DNA from 4 places in the Streptomyces sp. NPDC015171 genome. Region 3 is predicted to be linked to each of the others. Evidence: riboswitches for the same ligand, from Rfam matches in the RefSeq annotation. Region 3 holds a riboswitch; each other region holds the start of a gene.
What was found. Region 3 has a riboswitch for cobalamin ahead of ACF073_RS25215 (FecCD family ABC transporter permease). Riboswitches for the same ligand answer to the same signal wherever they lie in the genome.
Positions count from the first base shown of each region.

Region 1: another riboswitch for cobalamin. It lies ahead of ACF073_RS38640 (CbtB-domain containing protein); the one in region 3 lies ahead of ACF073_RS25215 (FecCD family ABC transporter permease).
Region 2: another riboswitch for cobalamin. It lies ahead of ACF073_RS00920 (ribonucleoside-diphosphate reductase subunit alpha); the one in region 3 lies ahead of ACF073_RS25215 (FecCD family ABC transporter permease).
Region 4: another riboswitch for cobalamin. It lies ahead of ACF073_RS37385 (cobalamin biosynthesis protein); the one in region 3 lies ahead of ACF073_RS25215 (FecCD family ABC transporter permease).

Region 1 is NZ_JBIBUO010000027.1:13,319-18,279, forward strand. It holds gene ACF073_RS38625 (enoyl-CoA hydratase/isomerase family protein) at 1-365, shown strand, start outside; gene mmsB (3-hydroxyisobutyrate dehydrogenase) at 362-1,258, shown strand; gene ACF073_RS38635 (enoyl-CoA hydratase) at 1,255-2,046, shown strand; cobalamin riboswitch at 2,122-2,259, shown strand; gene ACF073_RS38640 (CbtB-domain containing protein) at 2,298-2,510, shown strand; gene ACF073_RS38645 (CbtA family protein) at 2,533-3,285, shown strand; gene ACF073_RS38650 (hypothetical protein) at 3,410-3,745, shown strand; gene ACF073_RS38655 (hypothetical protein) at 3,799-4,149, opposite strand; gene ACF073_RS38660 (histidine phosphatase family protein) at 4,320-4,901, opposite strand; partial or broken gene ACF073_RS38665 (short-chain fatty acyl-CoA regulator family protein) at 4,924-4,961, opposite strand, start outside.
Region 2 is NZ_JBIBUO010000001.1:189,740-194,700, reverse strand. It holds gene ACF073_RS00920 (ribonucleoside-diphosphate reductase subunit alpha) at 1-2,228, opposite strand, end outside; cobalamin riboswitch at 2,355-2,495, opposite strand; gene mctP (monocarboxylate uptake permease MctP) at 2,922-4,550, opposite strand; gene ACF073_RS00910 (DUF3311 domain-containing protein) at 4,547-4,819, opposite strand; gene ACF073_RS00905 (GntR family transcriptional regulator) at 4,943-4,961, opposite strand, start outside.
Region 3 is NZ_JBIBUO010000009.1:256,437-261,397, reverse strand. It holds gene ACF073_RS25225 (ABC transporter substrate-binding protein) at 1-711, opposite strand, end outside; gene ACF073_RS25220 (ABC transporter ATP-binding protein) at 721-1,488, opposite strand; gene ACF073_RS25215 (FecCD family ABC transporter permease) at 1,491-2,546, opposite strand; cobalamin riboswitch at 2,655-2,790, opposite strand; gene cobM (precorrin-4 C(11)-methyltransferase) at 2,807-3,556, opposite strand; gene cbiE (precorrin-6y C5,15-methyltransferase (decarboxylating) subunit CbiE) at 3,553-4,815, opposite strand; gene tsaD (tRNA (adenosine(37)-N6)-threonylcarbamoyltransferase complex transferase subunit TsaD) at 4,961-4,961, shown strand, end outside.
Region 4 is NZ_JBIBUO010000024.1:16,472-21,432, forward strand. It holds gene ACF073_RS37380 (cobyric acid synthase) at 1-687, opposite strand, end outside; gene ACF073_RS37385 (cobalamin biosynthesis protein) at 684-1,628, opposite strand; cobalamin riboswitch at 1,729-1,871, opposite strand; gene ACF073_RS37390 (hypothetical protein) at 2,123-2,350, opposite strand; gene ACF073_RS37395 (anion permease) at 2,383-3,627, opposite strand; gene ACF073_RS37400 (lysozyme) at 3,781-4,506, opposite strand.

The DNA of each region.
Region 1 (4,961 bases), on a different contig from region 3:
AGGAGATCCTGCGCCGACTGCTCGCCCAGGGCGGCCCGGACGCCAAGGAGGCCGCCGAGACCCTGCTCGCCAAGTCGCCCACCGCTCTCAAGGTCACCCTCGCCGCCCTGCGCCGCGCCCGGCACCTCGGCCCGCTGGAGCGGGTCCTCGACCAGGAGTACCGCGTCTCCTGCGCCGCCCTCGGCACCTCCGACCTGCTGGAGGGCATCCGCGCCCAGGTCATCGACAAGGACCGCGATCCGCACTGGTCCCCGGCCACCCTCGCCGAGGTCACCGACGCCGACGTCGGCCGCTTCTTCGCCCCGCTCGGCGACCGCGAACTCGGCCTCGCCGGATCCGACACCACCCCGGAGGCGGCCTGGTGAGCAGGACCGTCGCGTTCATCGGACTCGGGCACATGGGTGCCCCCATGGCCGCCAACCTGGTCAAGGCCGGGCACCGGGTGCGCGGCCACGACCTCGCGGCCGACGCCGTGGACGGCGCCGCACGGACGGGTGTCGAGGCCGCCGCCACAGCGGCCGAGGCGGTGGCCGGCGCCGACCTGGTCATCACCATGCTGCCCGCCGGACGGCACGTCCTGGACCTCTACGACACCCTGCTCCCGGCGGCCCGGCTCGGCACCCTCTTCGTCGACTGCTCCACCATCGACGTCGCCGACGCCCGCGCCGCCCACGAACGCGCCGCCGCCGCCGGGATGCGCGCCCTGGACGCACCCGTCTCCGGCGGCGTGGTCGGCGCCGAGGCCGCCACGCTCACCTTCATGGCCGGCGGGGGAGGGGCGGAGTTCGCCGAGGCACGGCCACTGCTGGAGGCCATGGGCAAGAAGGCCGTCCACTGCGGTGACGCCGGGGCCGGACAGGCCGCCAAGATCTGCAACAACATGATCCTCGGCATCTCCATGATCGCCGTCAGCGAGGCGTTCGTCCTCGGCGAGAGCCTGGGCCTGTCCCACCAGGCGCTGTACGACGTCGCCTCCACGGCGTCCGGGCAGTGCTGGGCCCTCAGCGTCAACTGCCCCGTCCCGGGCCCGGTCCCGGCGAGCCCGGCCAACCGGGACTACCGTCCCGGGTTCGCGGCCTCCCTCATGGCCAAGGACCTGGGCCTCGCGGCCAACGCGGTACGGGAGGGCGGGGTGCACGCCGAACTCGGGCTGCGCGCCGCCGAGGTGTACGCGGCCTATGCCGAACGGGTCGGCGCCGAGGAGGACTTCTCCGGCATCGTACGCACCATCAGGGAACAGAGCGGAGAGCACGCATGACCACGGAAGTACCCGTCGAGTACGAGACGATCCTCGTCGAACGCAGGGGCCGCACCGCCCTGCTCACCCTGAACCGGCCCAAGGCCCTCAACGCCCTCGACCTCCAGGTCATGCACGAGATGGCGGCCGCCACCGAGGCCCTGGACCGGGACCCGGACTGCGGCTGCATCGTGATCACCGGGTCGGCGAAGGCGTTCGCGGCCGGCGCCGACATCAAGGAGATGCAGCCGCAGGGCTACCTGGACATGTACCTCGCCGACTGGTTCGCCGCCTGGGACCGGCTCGGCCGGCTGCGCACCCCGACCGTGGCCGCCGTCGCCGGGTACGCCCTCGGCGGCGGCTGCGAACTCGCCATGCTCTGCGACATCCTGCTCGCCGCCGACACGGCCGTCTTCGGCCAGCCCGAGATCAAACTCGGCGTGATCCCCGGCATCGGCGGCTCCCAGCGGCTGACCCGGGCGGTCGGCAAGGCCAAGGCCATGGAGCTGTGCCTGACCGGGCGCACCATGGACGCGGCCGAGGCCGAGCGCGCCGGGCTCGTCTCCCGGGTCGTGCCCGCCGACGAACTGCTCAGCGAGGCCATGGCCGTGGCCGAGACCGTCGCGGGCATGTCGCTGCCGGTGGCGATGATGGCGAAGGAGGCGGTCGGACGGGCCTTCGAGACCACGCTCGCCGAAGGCGTCCGCTTCGAACGGCGGCTGTTCCACGCGGTGTTCGCGACCGCCGACCAGAAGGAGGGCATGGCCGCCTTCGCGGCCAAGCGCCCGCCGGAGTTCCGCCACCGCTGACCCACCCGGCACAGGACGGTGTCCGCCGGTGCGAGAGAAAGATCCCATCGAGCGGACACGGTCTTGGCCATGGTCCTGACACGCGGTACGGTCTGTGCGATATCGACGACGGTACTGCGGAAGCCGGTGGAAATCCGGCACGGTCGCGCCACTGTGTGCGAGAACCCCGGTGGGTGCTCGTGAGTCAGACCCGCGGCCGTCGTCCTGTGCACCACCGAGATGGGACGCGAGCTCCCAGAGGAGGTTCTGCCATGGCGCAGACCGTCGCCCAGCCGACAGCCACCACTCCCGCCAAGCTGCCGCTGAAGGCGATAGCTCCCTGGGCGGTCTTCTTCGGCATTCTCATGCTGGTCCTGCTGTACTTCGTCGGCGCCGAGCAGGGCGCCACGTCCGTGTTCAACGGCACGGACGTCCACGAGTGGGTCCACGACGCCCGCCACCTGCTCGGCTTCCCCTGCCACTGACGCGAGGGGACTCCGCACAGCCATGAACTCCGCAACCGTACGCAACCTCCTTGTGCGGGGCATGCTCGCCGGCCTCGCCGCCGGCGTGCTCGCCCTGATCGTGGCCTATCTCCTCGGTGAGCCGAGCGTGGACAAGGCGATCAGCTTCGAGGACGCCCACTCCCACGAGCACGAGATGGAGGTCGTCTCCCGCTCCCTGCAGTCCACCGCGGGCCTCGCCACCGGCGTCCTGGTCTACGGTGTCGCCTTCGGCGGCATCGCGGCGCTCGCCTTCTGCTTCGCGCTGGGCCGTGTCGGCCGCTTCGGCCCGCGTGCCACCGCGCTCCTGCTGTCGGGCTGCGCGCTGCTCGCCGTGTACGTCGTGCCGTTCCTGAAGTACCCGGCCAACCCGCCGTCGGTCGGCGAGCCCGACACCATCGGCAAGCGGACCACCCTGTACTTCCTGATGATGGTGCTCAGCGTCCTGCTGGCGGTCGGCGCCACCATCCTGGGCAAGCGCCTGGCGCCCAGCCTCGGTACCTGGTGGGCGACCGTCGCGGCGGTCGTCGCCTTCGCCGTGGTGATCGGCCTGGCCTACGAGTTCCTGCCGGTCGTCAACGAGGTCCCGGCGGACTTCCCGGCCGCCCTGCTGTGGCGGTTCCGGCTGTCCGCGCTGGCCATCCAGACGGCGCTGTGGGGCGGCTTCGGCCTCGCCTTCGGCGAGCTGGCCGAGCGGGTGCTGAACCCGGCCCCGGCGAGGGCCGCGAGCGAGCGGGCGGTTCCGGCCGCGCACTGATTCCATCCGGACAGCAGAGGGCCCTTGGGAACCATCCGAGGGCCCTCTCGCGTTCCCCGGACACCGAACAGAAGCACCGGACCGGCGGCTCGCGGAGCACTCAGGCGAGGAGCGGAGGAACCGAGTGGCCAGAACCCCCCAGCCGCGCCGCATCACCCTCGGTGGCCGCGAGGCGGTCGCCCTCACCGTGGCGGAGTACGAGCAACTGGTCGCCAGCCGACGGCAGATCGGCGGCCAGAGCGCCCGGGTCCGGGTGCTGGCGCAGCAGGCGAAGCGCACCGAACAGCTCCTGCACGACCTGGAGACACTGATCGGCACCCCCGGCGAGACCTGCCGGGGGCAGGCACAGCCCGCGCCCGCGAGGTGCCCGGACGTCGAGAGCACGCGCGGCGCCGACGCCGGCTGCCTGCGCTGCGCGGTGGCGGCGCTGCTGCGCCGCCACCGAGGCCCCGCGTCCTGAGCCGACGCCCCCCGGCACGCGGTGCGCGGGGGCGAGGGCCCGGCACACCCGCGTCAGCGGAAGAAGACCACCGACCGGAGCTTCAGCCGCTCGCTCCCGTACCCGGTGTACGGGCGCATGGTGAACGAAGCACCGGTGCAGCCCGGCTCGGTGAACGCGATCGCGTACTCGTCGGTGCGGTTGCGCGGGGAGTGGGCCGGAGTGCTGGCCCCGGGGTCCGCCACCTCGGGCAGGGTGATGCACAGACCGCTGTCCGGATCCTGCAGCACCGCGATCCGCGGGGAGCCGTCCAGACCGGAGTAGGTGTACTGGAACTCTCCTGACGCGGCGGAGGCGGAGCCGGGGGCGGCCAGGAGCAGGGCGAGGGCGCCGAGGGCGGTGACCGCGGCATTGCGCAGACGCATGGACGGGGTGTCCCTTCACGAGGAGTGACGACGTGCGGCATCACCCTTTCCAAGATCATGTCGTCCCGTGCGCACCCCGGCTGCTGAATCGATCCACCGTCACCCGAAGGGGTCACCACGCGGCGCCGCCGGCCCGGATCGCCGGGGAGCCGGGCCCTGGTGACGGCCGGTCAGCCGGCTTCCCCGGCGGCCGGCGGACGCCCCAGCCGCAGATTCCAGCGCCCGGCCCGGCCGCTGAGTTCGGTCACGGTCAAAGGCGGCACGTCCAGACGCCAGAACAGCACGTCGGGCAGGTCCAGCGCGCCGACGACAGCCGCCCGGACGACCTCCGGCTCGACCACCGCGAGCGTACGGCCCTCCGGTTCCCGCACGTCGGCCAGCCAGCGCGCCACCCGTCCGCACAGGTCCCGCACCGACTCGCCGCCGTGCGGCGCGCAGCCGGGATCCGTCAGCCAGCGGCCCACCGCCTCCGGTTCGGCGGCGCCCACCTCCTCCAGCGTGCGGCCCCGCCAGCGGCCAACGTCGAGACCCGCGAGCTCCGGCACCGGCACGCCGTCCAGGCCCAGCGCCGCCGCCGTCTGACGGCAGCGCTCGCTCGGCGAGGCGAGTACCCGGGCCGCAGCGGGCAGCGCCCCGGCCATCGACCGGGCCGCGGCGGCGCCGCCCTCGTCGAGGCCGCCGCCGTCGTCGAAGCGGGCCCGGCGCAGCGACGCGCTCATCGCGGGGGAGACGAGGAGGACTCGGCTGGTCACGCGGAAACTCCTGCGGGTGTCGTCAGGGGGTACGGGACTCGACCGGGTACGGCACGTACG
Region 2 (4,961 bases), on a different contig from region 3:
CGCAGGTAGTACGTCGTCTTCAGACCGGACTTCCAGGCGTAGGAGTACATCGAGGAGAGCTTGCCGATGGTCGGCGTCTCCAGGAAGAGGTTCAGGGACTGCGCCTGGTCCAGGAACGGGGTGCGGGCGGCGGCCATGTCGATCAGGCCGCGCTGCGGGATCTCCCACGCCGTGCGGTACAGCGCCCGTACGTCCTCCGGGATCCAGACGAAGTCCTGGACCGAGCCGTTGGAGTCGCGCAGCGCCTCGCGGGTGCGGGCGTCCCAGACGCCCATGTCCTTGAGCTCCTGCACCAGGTAGGAGTTGACCTGGAGGAACTCACCGGACAGCGTCTCGCGCTTGAACAGGTTGGAGACCTGTGGCTCGATGCACTCGTACACACCCGCGATCGAGGCGATGGTGGCCGTCGGCGCGATGGCGAGGAGCAGCGAGTTGCGCATGCCGACCGCCGCGATCCGCTGACGCAGCGCGGCCCAGCGCTCCGGCCAGGTCAGCTCGACGTCGTAGTGGTCGGGGTGCAGGACACCCTTGGCCGTGCGGGTCTTCTCCCAGGCGGGCAGCGGGCCGTTGCGCTCGGCGAGGTCGGCGGAGGCCTCGTACGCGGCGAGCATGATGCGCTCGGCGATCCGCGTCGACAGGGCCTTGGCCTCGGCGGAGTCGAAGGGCAGACGCAGCTTGAAGAAGACGTCCTGCAGGCCCATCGCGCCGAGACCGACCGGGCGCCACTTGGCGTTGGAACGGCCCGCCTGCTCGGTCGGGTAGAAGTTGATGTCGACGACGCGGTCGAGGAAGGTGACGGCCGTGCGGACGGTCTCGTCCAGCCGCTCCCAGTCGATGTCGCCGTTGCTCACGAAGGCGCCGAGGTTGACCGAACCCAGGTTGCAGACCGCGGTCTCGCCGTCGTCCGTGACCTCCAGGATCTCCGTGCAGAGGTTGGAGGAGTGGACGACGTGGCCGGGCTCGGCGGTCTGGTTGGCGGTGCGGTTGGCGGCGTCCTTGAAGGTCATCCAGCCGTTGCCGGTCTGCGCGAGGGTGCGCATCATGCGGCCGTACAGCTCACGGGCCGGCATCGTCTTCTTCGCCAGGCCCGCCGCCTCGGCCTCGCGGTAGGCGGCGTCGAACTCCGCGCCCCACAGGTCGACCAGCTCGGGCACGTCCGCCGGGGAGAACAGCGACCACTGCCCGTCGGTGTTCACGCGGCGCATGAACTCGTCCGGGATCCAGTGCGCGAGGTTCAGGTTGTGGGTGCGGCGGGCGTCCTCACCGGTGTTGTCCCGCAGCTCCAGGAACTCCTCGATGTCGGAGTGCCAGGTCTCCAGGTACACGGCGGCGGCGCCCTTGCGCCGGCCGCCCTGGTTCACCGCGGCCACCGAGGCGTCCAGGGTCTTCAGGAACGGCACGATGCCGTTGGAGTGCCCGTTCGTCCCCCGGATCAGCGAACCGCGCGAGCGGATACGGGAGTACGACAGGCCGATGCCGCCGGCGTGCTTCGACAGCCGGGCGACCTGGTGGTACCGGTCGTAGATGGAGTCCAGCTCGTCCAGGGGCGAGTCCAGCAGGTAGCAGGACGACATCTGGGGGTGCCGGGTGCCGGAGTTGAAAAGAGTGGGGGAGGACGGGAGGTAGTCCAGGCGGCTCATCAGGCCGTAGAGCGCCGCGACCTCGTCCAGGGCCCGGGCCGTGTCGTCCTCGGCCAGACCGCTCGCCACGCGCAGCATGAAGTGCTGGGGCGTCTCGACGACCTTGCGGGTGATCGGGTGGCGCAGCAGGTAGCGGCTGTGCAGGGTGCGCAGGCCGAAGTAGCCGAAGCGGTCGTCGGCCGCACGGTCGACCAGCGCGTCCAGCCGCTCGGCGTGCAGCCGGACGAACTCCGCGGTGCGGTCGGCGACGAGGCCCTCGCGGTGCCCGACCGCGATGGACTCGGTGAAGGACGTCACGCCCTGCGAGGCGGCCTCGTCGCGGATCGCGAGGGTCAGCAGCCGGGCGGCCAGCTTCGAGTAGGCGGGGTCCTCGGAGATCAGACCGGCGGCGGCCTCCGTGGCCAGCTCGCGCAGCTCCGCCTCGTCGGCCCGGGCGGACCGGCCGCGCAGCGCGGCGGCGGCGACTCGTCCTGGGTCGGCGTCGGGCAGATCGACGGTCAACTCGGTCAGGGTCCGCAGCAACGCGGCACCGGGACCGTCGGTCTCCGGCTCGCTGACTGAAGCCGGTTCGGCTGGCGCGATGGTCACGTGGGGCTCTCCCTCGCTCGGCACGGGGGCCTGGCGGAGGGCAGGGGGCAGTCACGAGCGCACACGGCGGTCGCGTCCACCAGCCCACTCCACGAGGCCCGGACGTCGGAACGCACCCAGGCCAGGACGGCCGGGTGGGCTGTCGGCAGGCCTCGGACTGAACAGGCGCGTGGATATGCGCATGTACACCGTTGCGGGACAGTTCCGGAATCACACCGGATTCCCCTGCGACGACAGCGAGGACGAGCATACATCTAGTGCCGGGCTGTCGTGTCACCCCCAGATGTTGTGTCGGCGTGGCTTCATAGGGTCAACTCGCAGGCAGCCGGGGCGAAGACCGGCCGGCCCGGGGAAGGACGCCGGTCCCGCTCCGGCGTGCGAACGGCCCGGGGTGTCCGCCGGCCCGGTGGGCGCTGTGCGCGACCCGCCGGAGAGGACCGTGGGACGGCCTCCGGCGGCCCGCGCGCGCTCGGCACGGGCCCGCTCCGGGCCCCCTGGCTCCGAGGCGCCGGACGCTCTTCCCGAGGCCCGGGAGGCCGCCCTGGAGGTCGCCCGGGCGGTGCTCCCGCCGGGCGCGGCGCACCCGGCGCGGCCGGCCCGCCGGATCAGATGGCCCACGCCGTCGAGTCCGCCGGCGGGGTACGGCAACGGGCCGCCGGATGTCGCTCCGGCGGCCCGTCGAACGGTGCCCGGCTAGTGGCCCGCGCCCGCGGTCGCGGGCGGCAGCTCCACCGCGACGCCCGGGTCGCCGGCGTCGGCCGTGTAGTCCTCCGGCCTGGTCTCGTCGATGCCGTCGGGGGCCTTCAGGGCCTTCAGGACGACCGTGAGGACCACGGAGACCGCGACGTTCAGGACGAACGCCGTCAGGCCGATGTAGCCGATCTCACCGATGCCCGGGATCTCCTTGGAGGAGCCGCCGAAGTGCTTCTGGGTCGGGGAGGCGACCCCGTACGCGGCAGCCGTGCCGTAGACCATGCCGACCGCCCAGCCGGCCAGCAGCGCCCAGCGGTGGAACCAGCGGGTGAACAGGCCGCCGACCAGGGCCGGGAAGGTCTGCAGGATCCAGATGCCGCCCAGCAGCTGGAAGTTGATGGCGACCGTCTTGTCCATGGTGAGGACGAAGACCAGGGCGCCGACCTTCACCAGCAGGGAGACCAGCTTGGAGACCTTGGTCTCCTGCGCGGGCGTGGCGTCCGGCTTGATGAAGTCCTTGTAGATGTTCCGGGTGAAGAGGTTGGCCGCCGCGATGGACATGATCGCCGCCGGCACCAGGGCGCCGATGCCGATCGCCGCGAACGCCACGCCCGCGAACCAGTCCGGGAACATGTCCTCGAACAGCTGCGGAATGGCCAGCTGGCCGTTGGTGACCTTCACGCCGGCCGCGATCGCCATGAAGCCCAGCAGGGCCAGCAGGCCGAGCATGAGGGAGTACAGCGGCAGGATCGTGGTGTTGCGGCGGATCACGTCACGGCTCCTGGACGACAGGGTCGCGGTGATCGAGTGCGGGTACATGAACAGCGCCAGCGCGGAGCCGAGCGCCAGGGTGGCGTACGTCCACTGGCCCGCCTCCGGCGGGGCGAGCGCCCCGCGTGGCGCCTTGGTGGCCGGGTTGACCTGGCTGAACGCCTGGCCCGCCTTCGCGAAGATGTCGTCGAACCCGCCCAGCTTGATCGGGATGTAGATGATCGCCACCGCGATGACGATGTAGATCAGCGTGTCCTTGACGAACGCGATCAGCGCGGGGGCGCGCAGGCCGGAGGAGTAGGTGTAGGCGGCCAGCACACCGAAGGCGATGAGCAGCGGCAGGTCCTTCACGAACCAGTTGGTGTTCTCGCCGCCGCCGACGCCCATCACGTCCAGCACCGCCTGGATGCCGACGAGCTGGAGCGCGATGTACGGCATCGTCGCCAGGATGCCGGTCACCGCGACCGCCAGCGACAGGCCCTTCGAGCCGAACCGGCCGCGCACGAAGTCGGAGGTGGTGACATACCCGTGGCGGTGCGAGACCGACCACAGGCGGGGCAGGAAGGTGAAGATCAGCGGGTACACCAGGATCGTGTACGGCACCGCGAAGAAGCCGGCCGCGCCCGCCGCGTAGATCGCCGCCGGTACGGCGACGAAGGTGTACGCCGTGTACAGGTCGCCGCCGAGCAGGAACCACGTGACCCAGGTGCCGAAGGACCGGCCGCCAAGACCCCACTCGTCCAGGGACTGCTCGTTCTCGGCCTTGCGCCAGCGCGCGGCGAGGAAGCCCATGACCGTGACGGCCAGGAAGAAGAAGATGAAGACGCCGAGTGCGACGCCGTTGACGCCGTCGTTCACTTCGCCGCCTCCTCGCGCCGCCCGGCGGCGGCCTTACGGGTCCGCTGCTCCCACTGCCACAACTGGTACGCGAGCACCGTGAGCACCGTCGAGATCAGCACCCAGAGCATCTGGTACCAGTAGAAGAACGGGATCCCGATGAACGCGGGGTCCGTCTTGGCGTACGAGCCGACCCAGAGCATCGCCACGAAGGGCGCGACCAGACACAGCGCGATGATCACCCGGACCGGTGTCACCACCGGTGGCCTCACTTCAGGCGTTTCGGACATGCCATGGCTCCGTCCCCTCGCTGATCACCTGTGTAATGCGCAGGCAATCTAGGTGACGGTGTCGCGGCAGTGGAAGACCTCGTCCGTATATCGGTATATCGATTCAGCGAACGTGCCGGGTTCCTAGTCCGCCGGGCGCTTG
Region 3 (4,961 bases):
GGCCTCGGTGATGATCTGCTCCGGTGCGGCGTAGCGGCCGGAGGTGAAGGGCGTGTCCTGGCCGCTGTCGTAGAGGAAGACCGAGGGGCGGTCGGCGCCCCGTGGGGCCTTGGCCCGCACCTCCGCGATGCGCTTCTTGAAGCCGTCGATCAGCGCGGCGGCCCTCTTCTCGACGCCGAACAGCTTGCCGAGGTTGGTGAGATCGGCGTACAGGGCGTCCAGCGGCGGCATGATGCCGCGCGCGGACTCCGTCCGGCCGTTGCGGCAGGACTCGGTGAGGACGTACGAGGGGATGCCGAGCTTCTTCAGCGCGTCGGGGGTGAAGCCGCCGTCCTCACGGAAGCCGTAGTTCCAGCCGGCGAAGACGAGGTCGGCGTCGGCTTCGAGGACGTTCTCCTTGGTGAGCTGGTCCTTGGACAGCCACTTCACCTTGTCGTAGCCGTCCTTCCAGGGCACGGCGCCGAGGTCTCCCTTGTCGTCGGGCATGGCGAACCCGGCCATGCGGTCCTCCAGGCCGAGCGCGAACATCAGCTCGGTGATGCCGACGTCGTTGGTGACGACCCGCTCGGGGACCTTGTCGTACGTCACCTCGCGACCGCAGTTGGTGAGGGTGACCGCGGGGGAGGCGGCGTCCGGGGACGACTCCACCGTGGCACCGCAACCGGTGGCGGTCGCGGCGAGGCATACGGCGGCGGCGAGCAGCTTGCGCATGGGGGTCCTTCAGACGGTGGGCGGGAGCAGGTCGAACAGGAGCTGGAAGGCACCGGTCTCGGGGTGCCGTACGGGATGGGCGCGGATCCCGAACACCTCGGCCAGCAGCGCGGGTCCGAGGACCTCGTGGGGCGGCCCCGAGGCGACGATCCGGCCGCCGGCGATGACGTACAGGACGTCGCAGTGGGCGGCGGCGAGGTTGAGGTCGTGGAGCGCGGCCAGCACGGTCAGACCGCTGCCGCGGACCAGGGACAGGACGGTCAGCTGGTGCGCGACGTCGAGGTGGTTGGTGGGTTCGTCGAGGACCAGGACCCGGGGCCGCTGGGCCAGGGCCCGGGCGATCAGGGCCCGCTGCTTCTCGCCGCCGGACAGGCTGAGGAAGCCGCGGTCGGCGAGGTGGGTGACGCCGGTGCGGCTCATGGCCTCGGCGCAGATCTCGCGGTCGGCGGCGGCCGTGCGGTCGCGGTGCGGCAGCCGTCCCATGGCGACCACCTCGGCGACCGTGAAGTCGAACTCGGCCGCCGACTCCTGCGGCAGCGCGGCCAGGACGCGCGCGGCGGCCCGCGGGTCCATGGCGTGCAGATCGTCGCCGTCGAGGCGTACGGTTCCGCCGGCCGGCCGCAGGGCCCGGTACACGGAGCGCAGCAGGGTCGACTTGCCGCTGCCGTTGGGGCCGACGAGTCCGACGAACGCCCCGCTGTCCGCGGTGAGCCGGACGTCGTCGACGAGCCGTGCGCCGGCCGCCTCGATCGTGACGTGGTCGATGTCGAGTCGCATGCTCAGCGCCCTCCGAAGGCGTAGCCGCCGCGTCGCATCAGCAGCAGGAAGGCGGGCACCCCGACCACCGCGGTGATCACACCGACCGGCAGCTCGGCCGGGGCGAGCAGCAGCCGGGACAGCACGTCCGCCCAGACCAGCAGCACGGCTCCGGCGAGCGGGGCGACGGCCAGCACCCGCCGGTGGTCGGCGCCGACGAGCATCCGCACGACGTGCGGCACCATCAGTCCGACGAACCCGATGGCCCCGCTGACCGCGACCACGGTCCCGGTCACGGCCGCGGTGACGAGGAACAGCTCCCGGCGCAGCCGCGAGGGCCGCACCCCGAGCGCGGCCGAGGTCTCGTCGCCCATGGCGAGCGCGTTGAGGGATTCGGCCCGCCACCGCAGCCAGGCCCATCCGGCCAGCACGACGGCCGCGGCGAGCGGCACCCGGGACCAGGTCGCGCCGCCCAGGCTGCCCAGCAGCCACATCATCGCCGACCGGGCCGCCTCGCCCCGGGCCGCGCCGAACACCATGACCGTGGTGAGCGCCTCGAAGCCGTACGCCAGTGCCGTACCGGTCAGGATCAGCCGCAGCGGGGTCAGTCCGTGCGGCGAGCGTGCCACGGCGTAGACGAGCGCCATGGCCGCGAGTGCCGAGGCGAACGCCGAGGCCGACAGCGCCCACACCCCGAGTCCCGCGAACGCGCCGAGGAGGATGACGGCGTTGGCGCCCACCGCCGCGCCCGAGGAGATGCCGAGGACGAACGGGTCGGCCAGCGCGTTGCGGACCATCGCCTGCACGGCCACCCCGACGGCCGAGAGCCCGGCGCCGACGACGGCGGCGAGCAGCACCCGCGGCAGCCGGATCTCCCAGACGATGGTGTAGCCGGCCGCGTCCCGGGCGGGCAGCGTCGCGCCGGTGAGCCCCGCCCACAGGAAGCGCAGCACCTGCGCCCCGCCGATCCCGGCGGCCCCGAGCCCGACACCGCACACGAGGGAGAACAGGAGCAGCAGCCCGAGGGCCAGGCTGAGCGGCAGCACGGGTATCCGGCTGGGGGCCGTACTTCGGCGCACGGGAGGGGCCGTCCTTCACACGGGCCGCCTGCTGGACGTCGAGGAGGAGACAGCCCGTACGTCCGTGCCGGCTGCCCGGTCCCTTCTCGCAGTCCACGGCGAGCAGTCAACGGGTCGATGGACCTCCGCGGGCGATCGGGCTCGCGCGGCGACCGTCGGAGCGGTCGCCGTGCACACCGTTGCGGGTCAGCGCCGGACTCTCACCGGACTTCCCCCACGGGAGGCGAGGGGAGCCTAACAAACGGCCCCTGGCGTCCTGTTCAGCAGATGTGCCGCTCCCGCTCCGGCGAGTACAGGTGGCTGTCGCGGAACTGCTCGGCGCCGAGCGTGCGCCCGACCATGATCACCGCGGTGCGCAGCACGCCCGCCTCCTTCACCTTCTGCGCGATCTCGTCCAGCGTGCCGCGGATGATCAGCTCCTGGGGGCGGGAGGCGTAGGCGACGACAGCGGCGGGGCAGTCGGCGCCGTAGTGCGGCAGCAGTTCCTCGGCCACGCGGTCCGCGTAGCGGGCGGCCAGGTGCAGCACGAGCAGCGCGCCGCTGCGGCCGAGGGTGGCCAGGTCCTCGCCCTCGGGCATGGCGGTGGCGCGGTGGGCGACACGGGTGAGGATGACCGTCTGGCCGACGGTCGGCACCGTCAGTTCGCGCTTCAGGGCGGCGGCAGCGGCGGCGAAGGCGGGCACGCCGGGGACGACCTCGTAGGGCACCCCGGCGGCGTCGAGGCGGCGCATCTGCTCGGCGACCGCGCTGAACACGGAGGGGTCCCCGGAGTGCAGCCGGGCCACGTCGTGGCCCTCCTCGTGGGCGCGGACCAGCTCGGCGGTGATCTCGTCCAGGTCGAGCTGGGCGGTGTCCACCAGGCGGGCGTCCGGCGGGCACGAGTCGAGCAGTTCACGCGGGACGAGGCTGCCCGCGTACAGACAGACCCGGCAGGCGGCCAGCGTCCGGGCGCCGCGCACCGTGATCAGGTCGGCGGCGCCGGGGCCGGCGCCGATGAAGTACACGGTCATCTGTCTGCTCCAGGAAGGGGGGTGACGGGCTTGCGGACGGCCCACTGGGTGACCGGCATGGCCTGCCGCCAGCCGGTGAAGCCGCCCACGGGGACGGCGTGCGACACCGCGAGCCGCACCAGCTCGCCGCCGTGCCTGCGGTAGGCGCCGGCGAGCAGCGCCTCGGACTCCAGCGTGACGGTGTTGGCGACCAGCCGCCCGCCCGGGGGCAGCGCCGCCCAGCAGGTGTCGAGGAGAGCGGGGGCGGTGAGTCCGCCGCCGACGAACACGGCGTCGGGCGTGGGGAGTCCGGCCAGGGCGGCGGGGGCGGCACCGGTGACGACCCGCAGTCCGGGCACCCCGAGCCGTTCCGCGTTGCGCAGGATGCGCTCGGCCCGCACCGGGTCGCGTTCGACGGTGACGGCCCGGCACGCGGGGTGGGTGCGCAGCCACTCGACGGCGATCGAGCCGGACCCGCCGCCGATGTCCCACAGCAGTTCACCGGGTGCGGGGGCGAGCGCGCCGAGGGTGGCGGCGCGGATGTGCCTCTTGGTGAGCTGCCCGTCGTGCTCGTACGCCTCGTCCGGCAGCCCCGGTACGGCGCCCAGGCGCAGGGTGTCCGGTGCCCGGCGGCACACGACGGCGACGACGTTGAGCGGGTCGCCGGGCGGCTGCGTCCGCTCCCAGTCGTCGGCGGTGGTCTCCGTGCCCGTCCGTTCCCGGTCGCCGCCGAGCTGCTCCAGGACCCGCATCCGGCTCGGCCCGAAGCCGCGGTCCCGGAGGAGGGCGGCGATCTGTGCGGGCGTGCCGGCGTCGGCGCTGAGGACGAGCAGGCGCCGGCCTTCGTGCAGGGCGGCGGCGAGCCGGGCGGCGGGCCGGCCGACGAGCGTGACGACCTCGACGTCCTCCAGCGGCCAGCCGAGCCGGGCGGCGGCGTAGGACACGGACGACGGGTGGGGCAGGACGCGCGGCTCGGCGCCTTCCTCGGCCAGGGCGCGTCCGATGCCGTAGAACATCGGGTCGCCGCTGGCCAGCACGGCGACGCGGCGGCCGGCGTGCTCCGCGAGCAGCCGGGGGACGGCGGGGCGCAGGGGCGAGGGCCAGGCGACGCGCTCGCCGGCGCATTCGGGCGGCAGCAGGTCCAGTTGGCGCGGGCCGCCGATGAGGATCTCGGCCCGGCGCAGCGCGGCGCGGGACGGCTCGGGGAGCCCCGGCCAGCCGTCGGCCCCGATCCCGACGACGGTGACGGTGGACGGCGGGCCTGGTCGGGCGGGGGTCACTGCTGGATACCTCGGAGTGCGACGGGGACGGCAGAGGGCGCACTCTACTGGGCGCGCGCCCACCCGGCGGAGTCCGGGTTCACATCAACAGCGATCTTATTGCACACTGTTTGCAACAACATACTTCACGCAGAACGGGGCGGGCA
Region 4 (4,961 bases), on a different contig from region 3:
GTGCCGGAACGGCAGCACGCCGTAGGCGGGCCGTCCGGTGAGCCCGTGCAGCATGTCGAGGCCGGGCTCCAGCAGGGAGACGTCCCCGCGGAACTTGTTCACCAGGAAGCCGGCGACCAGTTCCTGGTCCTTCGCCGAGAGCAGGGCGACGGTGCCGAAGAACGAGGCGAAGACGCCCCCGCGGTCGATGTCGCCGACGACCAGCACGGGCAGCCCCGCGCCCCGGGCGATACCCATGTTGACGATGTCGGTCCGCCGCAGATTGATCTCGGCCGGGCTGCCCGCCCCCTCGCAGATCACCGCGTCATACGTGCCCCGCAACTCGGCCAGGCAGTCCAGCACCGTGCCGAGCAGCCGCTGCTGGCGCCCGCCGTGGTAGCCGCGCGCGCTCATCTCGCCCACCGGCTTGCCCAGCAGCACCACCTGGCTGCTCTGCTCGCCGCCGGGCTTGAGCAGCACCGGGTTCATGAGCGCGGTCGGCTCGACCCGGCAGGCCTGGGCCTGCATCGCCTGCGCCCGCCCGATCTCGGCGCCCTCGCGCGTGACGAAGGAGTTCAGGGACATGTTCTGCGCCTTGAACGGCGCGACCCGCACGCCCTGGCGCACCAGCCAGCGGCAGATGCCGGCCGTCACGACGCTCTTGCCGGCGTCGGAGGTGGTGCCGGCGACGAGGAGGCCACCGTTCATTTCCCGCGTCCTTTCCGCAGTGCGCGCGCGGCGACCGTGGCGCCGAGGGCGAGCAGGCCGACCCGGCGGGAGAGCCGTACGGACCGGTCGATGTCGGTGACCCGGACCGGCCGTCCGTGGGCACCGTTGAGCACGGGACGGTGTTCGACCCGGCCGCCGTAGGAGAGCGTGCCGCCCAGCCTGACCCCGAGGGCTCCCGCGAAAGCGGCCTCCACCGGACCGGCGTTGGGGCTCGGATGCCTGCCCGCGTCGGCCTTCCAGGCGCGCAGGGCGCCCCGGGGATCGGGTCCGGCCACGGCGGCGAGCACGGCGGTCAGCCGGGCCCCGGGCCAGCCGGCCACGTCGTCGAGGCGGGCGGAGGCCCAGCCGTAGCGGCGGTGCCGGGGCGACTTGTGGCCCACCATCGCGTCCAGGGTGTTGACCGCGCGGAACCCGAGCAGCCCGGGCACCCCGCCCACGGCACCCCACACCAGCGCGCCCACGACCGCGTCCGAGGTGTTCTCGGCGACCGACTCGACCACGGCACGGGCCATGCCGTCGGCGTCCAGCGCCTGCGGGTCCCGGCCGCACAGATGGGGCAGCCTGGCCCGGGCGGCCTCGATGTCCCCCGCGGCCAGGGCCTGTCCGACGGTGCGGGCCTCCCGGGCGAGCGAGGTGCCGCCGACGACGGCCCAGGTGGCGGCGGCGGTCAGCGCGACGGAGGCGGTGGGGGAGGGGCGTACGGCGCGGGCGGCCAGCGCGCCGAGCGCGACGGCGCCGCCGGCGCAGACGGCGGTGTGCAGGGCGCCCCAGCCGCGGTGGTCGCGCCACAGGGCGCGCTCCACGGCCGCGGCCGTGCGGCCGAACGCGGCGACCGGATGCCCGCGGCGCGGGTCGCCGAGGAGGAGGTCGCCCAACACCCCGGCGGCGGCACCGTACGCGTACGTGCGATCGGCACCCATCGGCTCAGCCGGCCGTGGGCGCGGGAACGGGCCTGGTACGGGTTCTCGATCGGCGGCCGAGCATGTCGATCTGTGTCCTCACTCAGGGTGTCCGCGCCCTGGTCCGACGTGAATCGGCGGTGAGAGTTCCTGGCTCCCGGGGGTTCTTCCCCGGTGACAGTGGCGGGACCGCGCCGGATTCGCACCGGCTTCCTCTTCTGCCGCCGTAGATGGCCCGGGCAGTCCACCACGCCCCCGGAAGGACCGTCAACTCGCCGTTGACCTGGGACGCCGGACTGTGCCGAGCCCCACATCGGCGGCACGCGGGACGGTGCCCGACGACCCGGTCGCGGTGAATGCCCCTCGCGCCGGGGGGAATTCACCGGGCGCCCGGCGGCGCTCCGCGCGCTCTCCGAGGGCCGGCGGGGCCCGCCCCCGTGCCGCCGGTACGCGAAAGCCCCGCCGGGGCCGCCGAAGCGGGGCCCGGCAGGGCCGGTGTCATGCGCGGGGGGCCGTCAGGACTTGGCCATGATCAGGTACATCCCGTACACCACCGCCGCCGCACAGGCCGCGAAGCACACGTACGCACCGGTCACCGCCAGCGCGGCGGAACCGCCCTCGGCCGTGGCCTTCTCCCGGCGGGACAGGCCGTTGATGCCGAGGGTGAACAGGGCCACCAGGCCCACCGTGAACGCGAGGCTCACACCGAAGACGGAGCCGAGGGCCGCCCAGTCGATCGTCATGGGGATGCTTCCTTCACTAACCGTGCTCGGGATCAGACCGTGGCGGCCGGCGGGGTGGCCGGCGCGGGCTCGGCGACGGGGGCGGGGATCGTGGCCGTCAGGCCCTCGGTGACCGGGCCCGCCGGGGGCGGGGTCACGGCGGCGATGGCGGCGGTGACCACACCGACCGGCTCGGCGCTCTCCTCGACCACATTGGTGTGGTCGACGACCTCGCGGCGGGAGATCTTCCAGATCGCGGCGCTGGCGGCGACCAGGAAGACGGCGACGGCCGCGGTGCCCCAGTCGCCCAGGTCGGTGACGGACTCGGCGCCCGCGCCGACCAGCGCGGCGGCCGGGAGGGTGAGCGCCCAGGCGGCGAACATGCGGGTCGCGGTGGACCAGCGGACCACGCCGCCCTTGCGGCCGAGGCCCGCGCCCATCACCGAGCCGGAGACGACGTGCGTGGTGGACAGGGAGAAGCCGAGGTGGGAGGAGGCCAGGATGGCGGTCGCCGCGCTGGTCTGGGCGGCGAAGCCCTGACGCGGCTCCAGGTCGGTCAGGCCCTTGCCCATGGTGCGGATGATGCGCCAGCCGCCGATGTAGGTGCCGAGCGCGATGGCCAGACCGGCCGAGAGGATCACCCAGGTGGGAGGGTTCGAGCCGGGGGCGATGGCGCCGCCCGCGATCAGCGCCAGGGTGATGATGCCCATCGTCTTCTGGGCGTCGTTGGTGCCGTGGGCGAGGGAGACCAGGCCGGCCGAGGCGATCTGGCCGGCGCGGTAGCCCTTGCGGGTGGCCTCGCCGTCGGCGGTGCCGCCGATGCCGTAGGAGAGCCGGGTGGCCAGCAGCGAGGCGAGGCCCGCGACGAGCGGCGCGGCGACGGCCGGCAGCAGCACCTTGGTGACCAGGACGTCACCGTGTACGGCGCCGAAGCCGGCGGAGGCGACGGTGGCGCCGACCAGGCCGCCCATCAGGGCGTGCGAGGAGCTGGAGGGGAGACCCACCAGCCAGGTCAGCAGGTTCCAGAGGATCGCGCCGACGAGGGCGGCGAAGATGACCTCGGGACGGATGCCGCTCTCGTCGACGAGACCCTTGGAGATCGTGTTGGCGACCTCCACGGAGAGGAAGGCGCCCACGAGATTGAGGGCGGCGGACATGCCTACCGCGATCTTGGGCTTCAGAGCGCCCGTGGAGATGGTGGTGGCCATCGCGTTGGCGGTGTCGTGGAAACCGTTCGTGAAGTCGAACGCGAGAGCGGTTACGACCACTATCGCGAGGATCAGCGAGAAGCTTTCCATTTACCCAGGCAATCTTTCGAGGTCATCGGCCGGACGAACGTAGGCAACCTGGGTGAACGGAAGGTGAACTGAGGGAGGTATCGCGATGTCCGGGAGGGGGGTTTGGACTCCGCTTTGCTCGGTCTTTGCGGCGCCGCCTCAAGTGCCCCTTGGCTAGCGGCCCCGCGCGAAGATCCGCAGCCTGCTCAGGGACCCGTTGAAGAGATTCTGGTCACCCGGCAGCTTGCCCTTGATGCCGTACTGCCAGAACGTCCAGAACTGCCAGCCCCCGGGCAGCGTCCCCGGCCCCGAAGTGCCGTGCCGGGCCACCCACAGGGCGTGCGTGGAGGAGAAGGCGCGGCTGTTCCCGGTGCACAGCTTCCACCACTGGGTCGTGGTGTAGATCACCGGCCGGCGGCCGGTCTCCCGCTTGACCTCGTCGCTGAACGAGCGGATCCAGCCGACCATCCGCCCCTTGCTCAGCCCGTAGCACTTGTGCTTCTTGCTGTACGGGTTGTACTCGATGTCGAGCGCGGGCGGCAGCGTCCAGCCGTCCGCCTGCCAGCCGCCGCCGTGGTGCACGAGGTAGTCGGCCTGCCGGGCGCCGGAGGACTTGTCCGGCAGGGCGAAGTGATACGCGCCCCGGATCAGGCCCGCCTTGCGGGCGCCGGTGTACTGCCCGGAGAAGTAGGGGTTGCGGTAGTCCGTGGACTCGGTCGCCTTGATGTAGACGAACCGCGCGCCCCTCGCCCGGGCGGCCGGCCAGTCGACGCCCTTCTGGTGGGACGACACGTCGTGTCCCCGGGGCCGGCCGGTCGCCGCGCGCAGCGGCCAGACGGCGCCCAGCGTCCCGGCGGGGCCGAGCAAGTCGGCCGGGTCCGGTCCCCCGGGCGGGTCCATGGTCCCGGCCGGGCCCAGCGCCCCGGTCGGGTCCAGCGCCTTGGCGGGATCGAGGGCGCCGCTGCGGTCCAGGATCCCGGCGGGCTTCAGCGGGCCGGCGGGCTTGCGTGATCCGGTCAGGTCAGGTGAGCCGGCCGCCACCGGCGAACCGGCCGCGACCGGTGATCTCCAGGTCGCCGGTGAGTCCGCGAGGAGCGGGGCCGCGGCGGACACCGGTGATCCCGCCGGCCCCGCCGATCTCGGCGGTCCGGCCGACGCGGCCGCGGTGCCCGTGAGGGCGAGGGCCGCCGCAGTGGCCGCCACGAGGACACCGGCGCGGCGGCGGACGAGGGTGCGTTCACGGGCCATGCGTCTCCCCGGGGTGGCTGACGACAGCCCCTGGCCCTCGCGGGCGGCGGCGGTCGTCCAGTGGGCAAGAGAGATCATTGAAGGCTCGCCGCGCGGTGCGTCCCCGC